DNA from 2 places in the Mesorhizobium sp. Mes31 genome. Region 2 is predicted to be linked to the other one. Evidence: predicted binding sites of a transcription regulator. Region 2 holds the regulator's gene; the other holds the start of a gene.
The links. The regulator PhoB, encoded in region 2, activates phosphate uptake and scavenging genes when phosphate is short. The targets are predictions, from matches to a motif close to TGTCATNNANCTGTCAT.

Region 1: phnF (phosphonate metabolism transcriptional regulator PhnF) is a predicted target of PhoB. The motif match lies at 1,856-1,872, and genes of this name have one in related genera.

The regions. Positions count from the first base shown of each region.
Region 1 is NZ_JALJRL010000008.1:46,976-52,582, forward strand. Features, by position in the region: gene NR193_RS15350 (zinc-binding alcohol dehydrogenase family protein) at 1-936, shown strand, start outside; gene phnF (phosphonate metabolism transcriptional regulator PhnF) at 1,081-1,830, opposite strand; gene phnG (phosphonate C-P lyase system protein PhnG) at 1,952-2,413, shown strand; gene phnH (phosphonate C-P lyase system protein PhnH) at 2,413-3,024, shown strand; gene NR193_RS15370 (carbon-phosphorus lyase complex subunit PhnI) at 3,026-4,138, shown strand; gene NR193_RS15375 (hypothetical protein) at 4,144-4,377, shown strand; gene NR193_RS15380 (alpha-D-ribose 1-methylphosphonate 5-phosphate C-P-lyase PhnJ) at 4,383-5,282, shown strand; gene phnK (phosphonate C-P lyase system protein PhnK) at 5,279-5,607, shown strand, end outside.
Region 2 is NZ_JALJRL010000012.1:56,745-62,351, forward strand. Features, by position in the region: gene NR193_RS20650 (agmatinase) at 165-1,076, shown strand; gene phoB (phosphate regulon transcriptional regulator PhoB) at 1,192-1,881, opposite strand; gene phoU (phosphate signaling complex protein PhoU) at 1,901-2,608, opposite strand; gene pstB (phosphate ABC transporter ATP-binding protein PstB) at 2,634-3,437, opposite strand; gene pstA (phosphate ABC transporter permease PstA) at 3,434-4,285, opposite strand; gene pstC (phosphate ABC transporter permease subunit PstC) at 4,289-5,272, opposite strand; gene pstS (phosphate ABC transporter substrate-binding protein PstS) at 5,338-5,607, opposite strand, start outside.

The sequences.
Region 1 (5,607 bases), on a different contig from region 2:
CTGGTGGCGGTCAGCCATGTCGGCATCTGCGGCACCGACTACCATATCTTCGAGGGCAAGCACCCGTTCCTCGCCTATCCCCGCATCATGGGCCATGAAGTGTCGGGAACCGTGGTCGAGGCCGGTGAAGGTGTGGATCTGGACGTTGGCGAGCCAGTCGTCATCAACCCCTACCTCTCCTGCGGCAAGTGCATCGCCTGCCGGCACGGCAAACCGAACTGCTGCGTCAGGATCGAGGTGCTCGGCGTCCACCGCGACGGCGCCATGTGCGAACGCATCCTGGTGCCGGCGCAAAATCTCTATCCGGCAAACGGTCTGTCGCTGGCGGACGCCGCCGCCGTCGAGTTCCTCGCCATCGGTGCGCATGCCGTGCGGCGCTCACGCGCCGATCCCGGCGCCCGCACGCTGGTCATCGGCGCCGGCCCGATCGGGCTCGGCACCGCCATCTTCGCCCGTATCGCCGGTCTCGATGTGACGCTGCTCGACATGAGCAGCGAAAGGCTAGCCTTCGCCGCGAACGAACTCGGCTTCCAGACCCTCGACGGCTCGCGCGGCGCGGTACCAGACCTGGTCAGGGAAGCAACCAGCGGCGAAGGCTTCGAAATGGTTTTCGACGCCACCGGCAACACCCAGTCGGTGCAGGCGGCCTTCGCCCATGTCGCGCATGGCGGAACACTGGTGCTGGTCAGCGTCGTCAAGGACGACATCGTCTTTTCCGATCCCGAGTTCCACAAACGCGAAATGACGCTGATCGGCAGCCGCAATGCACTGCGCGCCGACTTCGATCACGTCGCGGCCTCGATCCGCAACGGCGCGGTGCCATTGGCCAAACTGGTCACCCACAGCACCACGCTGGACGACACGCCGCCCGATCTCGCGCGCTGGGCGCACGAGAAATCCGGCTTGATCAAGGCTGTGATCGAGGTCGGGTCATAACATGGCAAGCGGTGAACCCGGCCCGAATTGACGACGCCCCGCGCAGGTCCTCAAACGCCAAGCCGCTGACAAGTGAGCGCGGCCGAGCTGGTGTGATATCAGCGTGAGTCAGATAAATCGCGGCTCGTATAAGGCCGACACTCCCTACAGCGCCGAGAGCTTCAGTTCCACCCGCTCGGCCGGGAAGCGCGACTCGGAAAACTGGATCGGCTGGCCGTCGGGCGTAACGTTGACGGCGACCGTGACCAGCACGATGGCGCCCGGCTGCAGGTCGAGATCGGCAAGGTCGGCTGCATCGGCATGGCGCGCCGACAGCACGGTCGATTGCCGCAGATAGTCGTCTATGCCGAAACGCGCCAGCGATGCGGTGATCGAGCCGGTTTCCGCCATCGCGGCATCGATGCCGGCAAAGCGCCTGACATCGAACCAGCCGGCGGCGCGCGACACCGCCCGCCCATCGGCTTCGCCGCGCGTTTCCAGCCGTATCACATCGGCCCCCCTGGCAAGGCCAAGGCCCTCGGCGACGCGCTGGCTGGCCGGCTCGACCGACGAGGCGAGCAGGACGATATGCCTTTCCGACGTCTGCCCTTGCAGACCCGTCGAAAAGCGTGTGCGCGCGCCGATCGGATAGGACAGCCGCTTGCGCGACAGTACGAAGGTGCCACGCCCCTGCTCGGCCCGCAAAACCCCTTCCTGCACAAGGGCTGATATGGCGCTGCGTACGGTGTGACGGTTGACGCCGTAGCGCTCGGCCAGCACCACCTCCGGCGGCAGCGCGGCATTCTCGGCGAAATCGCCAATGGCGATTGCGTGCAGGATCTTGTCGGCAATCTGCCGCCACAGCGAGACGCCACTGCGCCGTTCGATTCTGTCAGCTCCCAGTTGCCCGATCATCAATTGCCCGCAGCCTTCTATCGCTTGTCATCCACCCGTCATGGACTCGCGCTAGATAATGGGTATAATTTGTATAGATGTCTATATCAATAGACAAATTTAGGCAAGAGGATTGTCGCTTATGCGAGGACAGGAAGCCCGCGACCAGCTCGAGCGCAAGGCCGCCATGGCAACACTGGCGCAATCCAGCGGCGATGACATCGTCCGGCTCTGGAACGAGGCCGGCTTGCCCTCGGAAGCTGAACTGCTGCGCGGTCCCGAGACCGGCTTGGTGACCATGCGCGGCCGCATCGGCGGAGGCGGCGCGCCCTTCAATGTCGGCGAGGCGACCGTTACCCGGGCCACCGTCCGGCTGCCATCCGGGCAGGTCGGCCATTGCTATGCCCTTGGCCGCGACAAGCAGAAGGCAAGGCTGGCGGCCATCGCCGACGCGCTGTGGCAGGACCCGGCCCGCCGCAACGAGGTCGAAACCAAAATCATCGCGCCCCTGCAGGCGGCGCTGACCACAGCGCATGAACGGCGCCGCGCCGAGACGGCGGCAACGAAGGTGGATTTCTTCACAATGGTTCGCGGAGAAGACTGATGGATGTCGCAGCGCAATCGATCGAGGGCGGTTTCGCCGATCCGGTCTTCAACGCCCAGACCGTGTTCCGCGCCGTCATGGACGCGATGGCGCGGCCGGGCAGCGTGCAGCCGCTGCCGGCCTTCGCCCGCCCGCCGGCGCCGCTCTCGGCAACCGCCGGCGCCATAGCATTGGCGCTTTGCGACAATGACACCCCGCTATGGCTCGACCCGGCACTGCAAACCTCCGCCGCGATCAGATCCTGGCTTGGTTTTCACTCTGGCGCACCACTGGCCAACACGCCGGCCGATGCGCATTTCGCATTTGTCGCCACGCCGGCCGAGATGATGGCGCTCGATGGTTTTTCGCAAGGCACGCAGGACTATCCCGATCGCTCGACCACGCTGATCCTGCAAGTCGGCGATCTTGCTTCGGGCGCCCCATTGCTGCTCGAGGGCCCCGGCATCGAGACCAGCACCACGATCGCACCGGCCCGGATGCCGCGTCATTTCGTCGAGCAGTGGAAGCAGAATATCAAGCGCTTTCCGCGCGGCATCGACATCATCCTCGCCACCGCTGACGGCATCGCCTGCCTGCCACGCACGACGCGCATCAAGACGATAGAGGCCTAGGATGTATGTCGCGGTAAAAGGTGGCGAAGCTGCAATTGCCAACGCCCACAGCCTGCTTGCCGACCGCCGGCGCGGCGACCGTTCGGTGCCTGCACTTCGGCTCGATCAGATCGTCGAGCAGCTGGCACTCGGCGTCGACCGGGTGATGAGCGAAGGCTCGCTCTACGACAGGGAACTGGCGGCACTCGCCATCGTCCAGGCGCGCGGCGACATGATCGAGGCGATCTTCCTGGTGCGCGCTTATCGCACCACGCTGCCGCGCTTCGGCTACACAAAGCCGATCGACACCGCCAACATGCTGGTCGAGCGGCGCGTGTCGGCAACCTACAAGGACCTGCCCGGCGGCCAGCTGCTCGGCCCGACCTTCGACTATACCCACCGGCTGCTCGATCCCGAGCTTGCCGCCGGCGCCGATGTCGCCGAACCCTTGCAACGCGAGTCGGAAGCGCAAGCCATGCCGCGCGTTTCGGCGATCCTCGCCCGCGAAGGCCTGATCGAGCCCGATGGCGAGATGCCGCAGGATCATGTCCCCGGCGACATCACCCGCGAGCCGCTGGAGTTCCCGATGGCGCGCGACATCCGCCTGCAGGCGCTGTCACGCGGCGACGAAGGTTTCCTTTTGGCGCTCGGCTATTCCACCCAGCGCGGCTATGCCCGCAACCATCCCTTCGTCGGTGAGATCCGCATCGGCGAGGTCGAGCTGGAACTGGATGTGCCCGAACTGCCCTTCGCGGTGCCGCTCGGTACGGTGCGGGTCACCGAATGCCAGATGGTCAACCAGTTCAAGGGTTCGGCCAAGGCGCCACCGCAATTCACCCGCGGCTACGGCCTCGTCTTCGGCCAGAGCGAGCGCAAGGCGATGGCGATGGCGCTCTGCGATCGGGCGTTGCGCGCCAGCGAGTTGGGTGAGGATGTCGTCGCCGCCGCCCAGGACGAGGAGTTCGTCATCTCGCATTCCGACAATGTCCAGGCGACCGGCTTCGTCGAGCATCTGAAGTTGCCGCACTATGTCGACTTCCAGGCCGAGCTCGACCTCGTGCGCCGCATGCGGGCCGAATATGAAGCCCGTGAAAATCCCGCCAAGGTCGAAGAGAAGAGGGAGGCGGCGGAGTGATGCTAATGGCCGCCGCCATCAACCAAGCCGCCGCCGTAACCCCCACTTGCGCCGGCAACAGTCTCGCCCTGCGCGCCATCTTTCGGCGCGGGAAGAACCATTCTTCGAAGGACAAAGGCAACCACGCCGGCGAAAACCAGCAGCAGGATTCCGACGTGTATCCATCCGGTTTGGGTCATCTGAACTTGGTGCTGTTTCCGCGCATTGGAAGTCAATTCAATAGCATAGAGCGGATGTGATCGCCATGACCGACATCGCCACCTACAACTTCGCCTATCTCGACGAGCAGACAAAGCGGATGATCCGCCGCGCGATCCTCAAGGGCATCGCCATCCCCGGCTACCAGGTGCCATTCGCCTCGCGCGAAATGCCGATGCCTTATGGCTGGGGCACCGGCGGCGTCCAGGTCACCGCTTCGATCATCGGCCCCGACGATGTGCTGAAGGTCATCGACCAGGGCGCAGATGACACCACCAACGCGGTGTCGATCCGCGCCTTCTTCAAGAAGGTCGCCAATGTCGCCGTGACGACCGACACCGCCAGCGCCACCATCATCCAGACCCGCCACCGCATCCCCGAACATCCGCTGACGGCGGGCCAGGTGCTGGTCTATCAGGTGCCGATCCCGGAGCCGCTGCGCTTCCTCGAACCGCGCGAGACCGAAACGCGAAAAATGCATGCGCTGGAGGAATACGGCCTCATGCATGTGAAGCTCTACGAGGACATCGCCAGGCACGGCCGCATCGCCACCACCTATGCCTATCCGGTCAAGGTCGAGGGCCGCTATGTGATGGACCCGTCGCCGACGCCGAAATTCGACAATCCCAAGATGCACCGCTCGCCGGCCCTGCAGCTGTTCGGCGCCGGCCGCGAAAAGCGCATCTATGCGGTGCCGCCCTTCACCGACGTGGTCAGCCTCGACTTCGAGGATCATCCGTTCGAGGTGCAGACCTTCGACCAGCCCTGCGCGCTGTGCGCGGCCGAGAATGTCTATCTCGACGAGGTCATTCTCGATGACCATGGCGGCCACATGTTCGTCTGCTCCGACACCGATCACTGCGAGAAGCGGCGCAAAGAGGGCCATCACGGCCATCTTGCACCGGAAACCCACCTTGCCCCAGGAAACATGGAGGCGGCGCAATGACCGACGAACCGCTGCTGCGCGTCTCGGCGCTTTCCAAATTCTACGGCTCGCGCGTCGGCTGCGACAACGTCTCCTTCGACCTGTGGCCGGGTGAAGTTCTGGCGGTGGTCGGCGAATCCGGCTCCGGCAAGACGACGCTGCTCAACTGCCTGTCGACGCGGCTGCTGCCCTCCTCCGGCACTGCCAGCTACCGCATGCGCGACGGCCAGTTCCGCGAACTCTACCGCATGAGCGAGGCCGAGCGCCGCTTCCTGATGCGCACCGACTGGGGTTTCGTCCACCAGAACCCCGCCGACGGCCTGCGCATGACGGTGTCGGCCGGCGC
Region 2 (5,607 bases):
CTGAGCGACCGGTCGACCTGAACCGGGCTTCACGATGGGTATGATGTCAGTCAGGCGCGCCAACTGTTAGGATGCTGTCTAATTCGACGCGTCGGCCAATGCCTCATCGTCTCGTACCCTCAACACTGAAATTTCAGCTGAACCACCATCAGGACCATCAAGAAATGACCGCCTCGCCTCCCTTTCTTGGCTTTCCCGATTGCCTTGCCGATGGCCGTATACCGCGTGCGGTGATCTTTGGAGCCGGTCACGGCACTACCTATCCCGGCAAGGACAGCAGCGGATACGCCTTGGCCGCCGACGCCATCCGCGTTGCGAGCCAGGGCGATGCCACGCTCGTCGAGCACTGGGATTTCGATCTCGGCGGCCCGCTGTTCGACGGCAAGCCGGTCTGCTGCATCGACACCGGCGACATCGCGACCACCATGCATGACAATAGCGGCAACAGGGCGCGGATCGAGGCGAAAACGCGCCAGGTTCTGGCACTACCGGCCGTGCCGATCCTGCTCGGCGGCGACGATTCCGTGCCCATCCCCTTCCTCGCCGGCTTTGCGGATCACGGGCCGGTCTGGATCCTGCAGATCGACGCCCATATCGACTGGCGCGACGAGGTGCATGGCGAACGCTACGGCTATTCGAACCCGATGCGCCGCGCAAGCGAGATGCCGCATGTCGCCGGCATCGTGCAGGTCGGCATCCGTGGCGTCGGCAGCGCTCGCCTCACCGAAATCGAAGCGGCACGGCGCTATGGCAGCCGCTTTGTAACCGCCCGCGAGGTTCACGCCCAAGGCGTCGAAGCCGCTCTCCGGCATATTCCGGAAGGGGCGCGGGTCGTCGTAACTCTCGACTGCGACGGCCTCGATCCCGGTATCATGCCGGGCGTGGCGGCGCGTTCGCCCGGCGGCCTCACCTACACCCAGGTGGTCGATCTGATCGGGGGCCTCGGCAGACGGGCCAGGATCGCGGGATTCGACCTTGTCGAGCTTTATCCTCCCGCCGACATTGACGGCCTGTCGGCCCTGACCGCAGCGCGCCTTCTCGTCAACGTCATCGGCACCGTCGTCCGGCAGGTTTGAGCCCGGACTCTCGCTAGGGCAATTCCAGGAAAAGTGTGAAACGGTTTTCCGTCCGGAATTGCGTCAAAACAAAGAGTTAGAGCGGTTTGCCGTTTCCGTGAAACGGTGAACTGCTCTAGTCTTCCCTGATCGCGTAACCCGCCCCGCGGATCGTGCGGATGACATCGGGCATGCGGCCGTTGTTGACCGCCTTGCGCAACCGGCCGACATGCACGTCCACCGTGCGCTCGTCGATATAGATCGTCTCGCCCCAGACATTGTCGAGCAGCTGGCTGCGCGAGAAGACGCGGCCAGGATGGCGCATCATGAATTCGAGCAGGCGGAATTCGGTCGGCCCGAGCCGGATCTCGCTCTTCTTGCGATAGACCCGGTGCGACTCACGATCGAGCACGATGTCGCCAACCTTGAGCACGCTGGACAGCACTTCCGGCTTGGCGCGGCGCAGCAGCGCCTTGACCCTGGCCATGAACTCCGGTGTCGAGAACGGCTTGACCAGATAATCGTCGGCGCCCGTGGAAAGGCCGCGCACGCGGTCGCTCTCCTCGCCACGCGCGGTCAGCATGATGATTGGCAGCCGCTCGGTCTCGGGGCGCATTCTCAGCCGCCGGCAGAGTTCGATGCCTGAAACCGCCGGCACCATCCAGTCCAGCACCAGAAGGTCGGGGACGTTCTCCTGCAGCCGGATCTCGGCCTCGTCGCCGCGCGTCACCACCTCGACCTGGTAACCCTCGGACTCCAGATTGTAGCGGAGCAGCACACCGAGCGGCTCCTCATCCTCCACGACCATGATGCGTGGCGCGATCATCGGCTGCTTACCCCTGTCGTCATGCCGCCGGCGCGGACATTGCCGTCTCGTCCTGCTTCGGGCGATTGGCGGGTAGCTGTGTGCCGGTCAAAACATAATACGCATTCTCGGCGATGTTGGTCACGTGATCGCCGATGCGTTCGAGGTTCTTGGCGCAGAACAACAGATGCGTGCACGCGGTGATGTTGCGCGGATCCTCCATCATGTAGGTCAGGAGTTCGCGGAACACGGACGTGTACTTGACGTCGATGCGTTCGTCGTCGTTCCTGAGCTTGGCCAGCGCCGCCGCGTCGGCGGCGGCGTATTCCTCGATCACGCCCTGCACCTGGATCAGCACCAGCTGCGCCATCGCATCGATCGAGTGCGAAAGGTCGCGAGGCGTGACGCTGAGGCCAACGGTGCCGACGCGCTTGGCGATGTTCTTGGCAAGATCGCCGATGCGCTCGAGGTCGCCGGCCATGCGGATCGAACCGACGACATGGCGCAGATCGTCGGCCATCGGCTGCCGCTTGGCGATCAGAGTGATGGCGCGGTCGTCGAGTTCGCGCTGGCGCGCGTCCATGATCGCGTCGTCGGAGACAACGCGCTGTGCCAGGGCGTTGTCGGAATTCAGAAGTGCCTTGGTCGCACCGCCGACCATCGAGCCGGCGAGATCGCCCATGTCGCTGATGAGCTTGCTGATCTGTCCGAGATCCTCGTCGAAAGAAGCGACTGTATGTTCGCCCATGATCTTAGTCCTCGTATGTCTGAGCTCAGCCGAAGCGGCCGGTGATGTAGTCCTGCGTGCGCTTCTCGCGGGGCGACGTGAAGATCTTCTCGGTGCGGTCGAACTCGACCAGTTCGCCCAGATACATGAAGGCGGTCTGCTTCGAGACGCGTGCCGCCTGCTGCATGTTGTGGGTGACGATGACGATCGTGTAGTCGGCCTGCAACTCGTCGATCAGCTCTTCGATCTTGGCGGTCGACAGCGGATCGAGCGCCGAAGCCGGCTCGTCGAGCAGGATGACTTCCGGCTTCACCGCCACGGTGCGGGCGATGCAGAGCCGCTGCTGCTGGCCGCCCGAAAGGCTGAGGCCGCTGGCGTTGAGCTTGTCCTTGACCTCGGTCCACAGTGCGGCGCGCTTGAGCGCCTGCTCGACGCGGCCGTCCATCTCGGACTTGCTGATCTTCTCATAGAGCCTGACGCCGAAAGCGATGTTTTCGTAGATCGACATCGGAAATGGCGTCGGCTTCTGGAACACCATGCCGATCTTGGTCCGCAGCAGGTTGAGATCCTGCGACCGGTCGAGGATGTTCTGGCCGTCGAGCAGCACCTGGCCCTCGGCGGTCTGTTTCGGGTAGAGCTCGTAGATGCGGTTGAAGACGCGCAGCAGCGTCGACTTTCCGCAGCCCGAGGGCCCGATGAAGGCGGTGACGCTGCGCTCGGGCAGCGACAGAGTGATACCCTTCAGCGCCTTGCTCTGGCCGTAGTAGAAGTTGAGGTTCTTGACCTCGATCTTGGCCTTGGCGGTTGCCTCGGCGGCGATCGTCATGTCTGGAGACAACATCTGGCTCATTTGTCCTCTCTGCGTCCGGTCAGGCTGCGAGCAAAGATGCTGAGCGCGAGAACCGTCAATGTGATTATGAGTGCGCCGGTCCAGGCCAGTTGCTGCCATTCCTCATAAGGGCTGAGAGCGAACTGGAAGATGGTCACCGGCAGGCTGGCCATCGGTGCGTTGAGATTGCTCGACCAGAACTGGTTGTTGAGCGCCGTGAAAAGCAGTGGCGCGGTCTCGCCCGAGATACGGGCGATCGACAGCAGTATGCCTGTGACGATACCGGAAAGGGCGGCGCGGTAGGCCACCGACTTGATGACAACCCAGCGCGGCGCGCCGATCGCGGTGCCGGCTTCGCGCAAGGCGTTCGGCACAAGGTTGAGCATGTCTTCGGTGGTTCGCACGACGACCGGAATGACCAGGATGGCGAGTGCGACAGAACCGGCAAGGGCCGAGAAATGCCCCATCGGCCGCACCATCAGTTCGTAGACGAACAGGCCGATGATGATCGACGGCGCCGACAGCAGGATGTCGTTGATGAAACGCACCACCGTTGTGAGTTTCGAGAAGCGGCCATATTCGGCCATGTAGGTTCCTGCAAGCACGCCGATGGGCGTGCCGACGACGACGGCGATGACCGTCATCACCACGCTGCCGTAGATGGCGTTGAGCAAACCGCCGGCGTCGCCGGGCGGCGGCGTCATCTGCGTGAAGACGTCGAGGGACAGGCCGGCGGTACCCTTGTGGACCAGCGCGCCGAGGATCAGCGCCAGCCAGGCAAGTCCGATGCCCGCGGCGATGACGCACAGCGTCATCATCACGGCATTCTTCCTCTTGCGGCTCTGGTGAAGCGATGAGGCTGTCGACATCGGTCAGGCTCCCGTGCGGGCGTCGATGCGCATCAGCATGTAGCGTGCGATGGCAAGGATCAGGAAGGTGATGACGAACAGGATCAGGCCGAGCGCCACCAGCGAAGACGTGTAGAGATCGCCGACGGCCTCGGTGAATTCATTGGCGATGGTCGCCGAGATCGTCGTCGCCGGCGCGAACAGCGAGGTGCTGATCCGATGCGCGTTGCCGATGACGAAGGTCACCGCCATGGTTTCGCCGAGCGCACGGCCGAGGCCGAGCATGACGCCGCCCATGATGCCTATCCGTGTGTAGGGAATGACAACGCGGCGGGTCACCTCCCAGGTCGTGCAACCAATACCGTAGGCGGATTCCTTCAGCACCGGCGGCACCGTGTCGAAGACATCCTTGGTGATCGAGGTGATGAAGGGCAGCACCATGATGGCCAGGATCAGCGACGACGTCAAAAGGCCGATACCGTAGGGCGGACCGGCAAACAGGCTGTTGAGGCCAGGAATGCCGTGGAACATGCCGATGATGAAGGGCTGCACGGTCGTCTGCAGGAACGGCGCCAGCACGAACAGGCCCCAGATGCCGTAGATGATCGAGGGGATGCCGGCGAGCAGCTCCACCGCCATGCCGATCGGGCGCCGAAGCGGGCGCGGGCAAAGTTCGGTGAGGAAGATGGCAATGCCGATGCCGAGCGGCACGGCGATCAGGATGGCGATCGCCGAAGTGACGATGGTGCCGTAGATCGGCGCCAACGCGCCGAATTTCTCGGTGACCGGGTTCCAGCTTTCACTGGTCAGGAACGAGAAGCCGAAAGTCGACAGCGCCTGCCAGGAACCGGCAAACAGCGAGATCGCGACACCGCCGAGCAGGACCAGCACCAATATGGCGGCGGCGCGGGTAAGCCCGTGGAAGATCGCGTCGGTCAACGCGAACCGCCTGACAGTGGCATCGCGCGAACCTCGAATGGCTGGCAAGGCTTCCTGGACAGCGCTCATGTGAAGCTCGGCTCTTTGTGTTGAGGAAAAAGGAGCGCCGCGACGCGGCGCTCCTTTAGAGGATGTCACTCGCCAGCGTAGACGGGCTTGCCGTCGGTGACGATATCCGACTTCCACGAAGCCTTGATCAGGTCGACGACGTTGTCGGGGATCGAAACGTAGTCGAGGCCCTTGGCGATGTCCTTGCCGTCCTTGTAGGCCCAGGCGAAGAACTTCAGCGCTTCACCGGTGGCGGCGACATCTTCGGGAGCCTTGTGGATCAGCACCCAGGTCGACGCGGCGATCGGCCAGGTGGCGTCGCCGGGCTCGTTGGTGATGATGACGTTGAAGTTCTT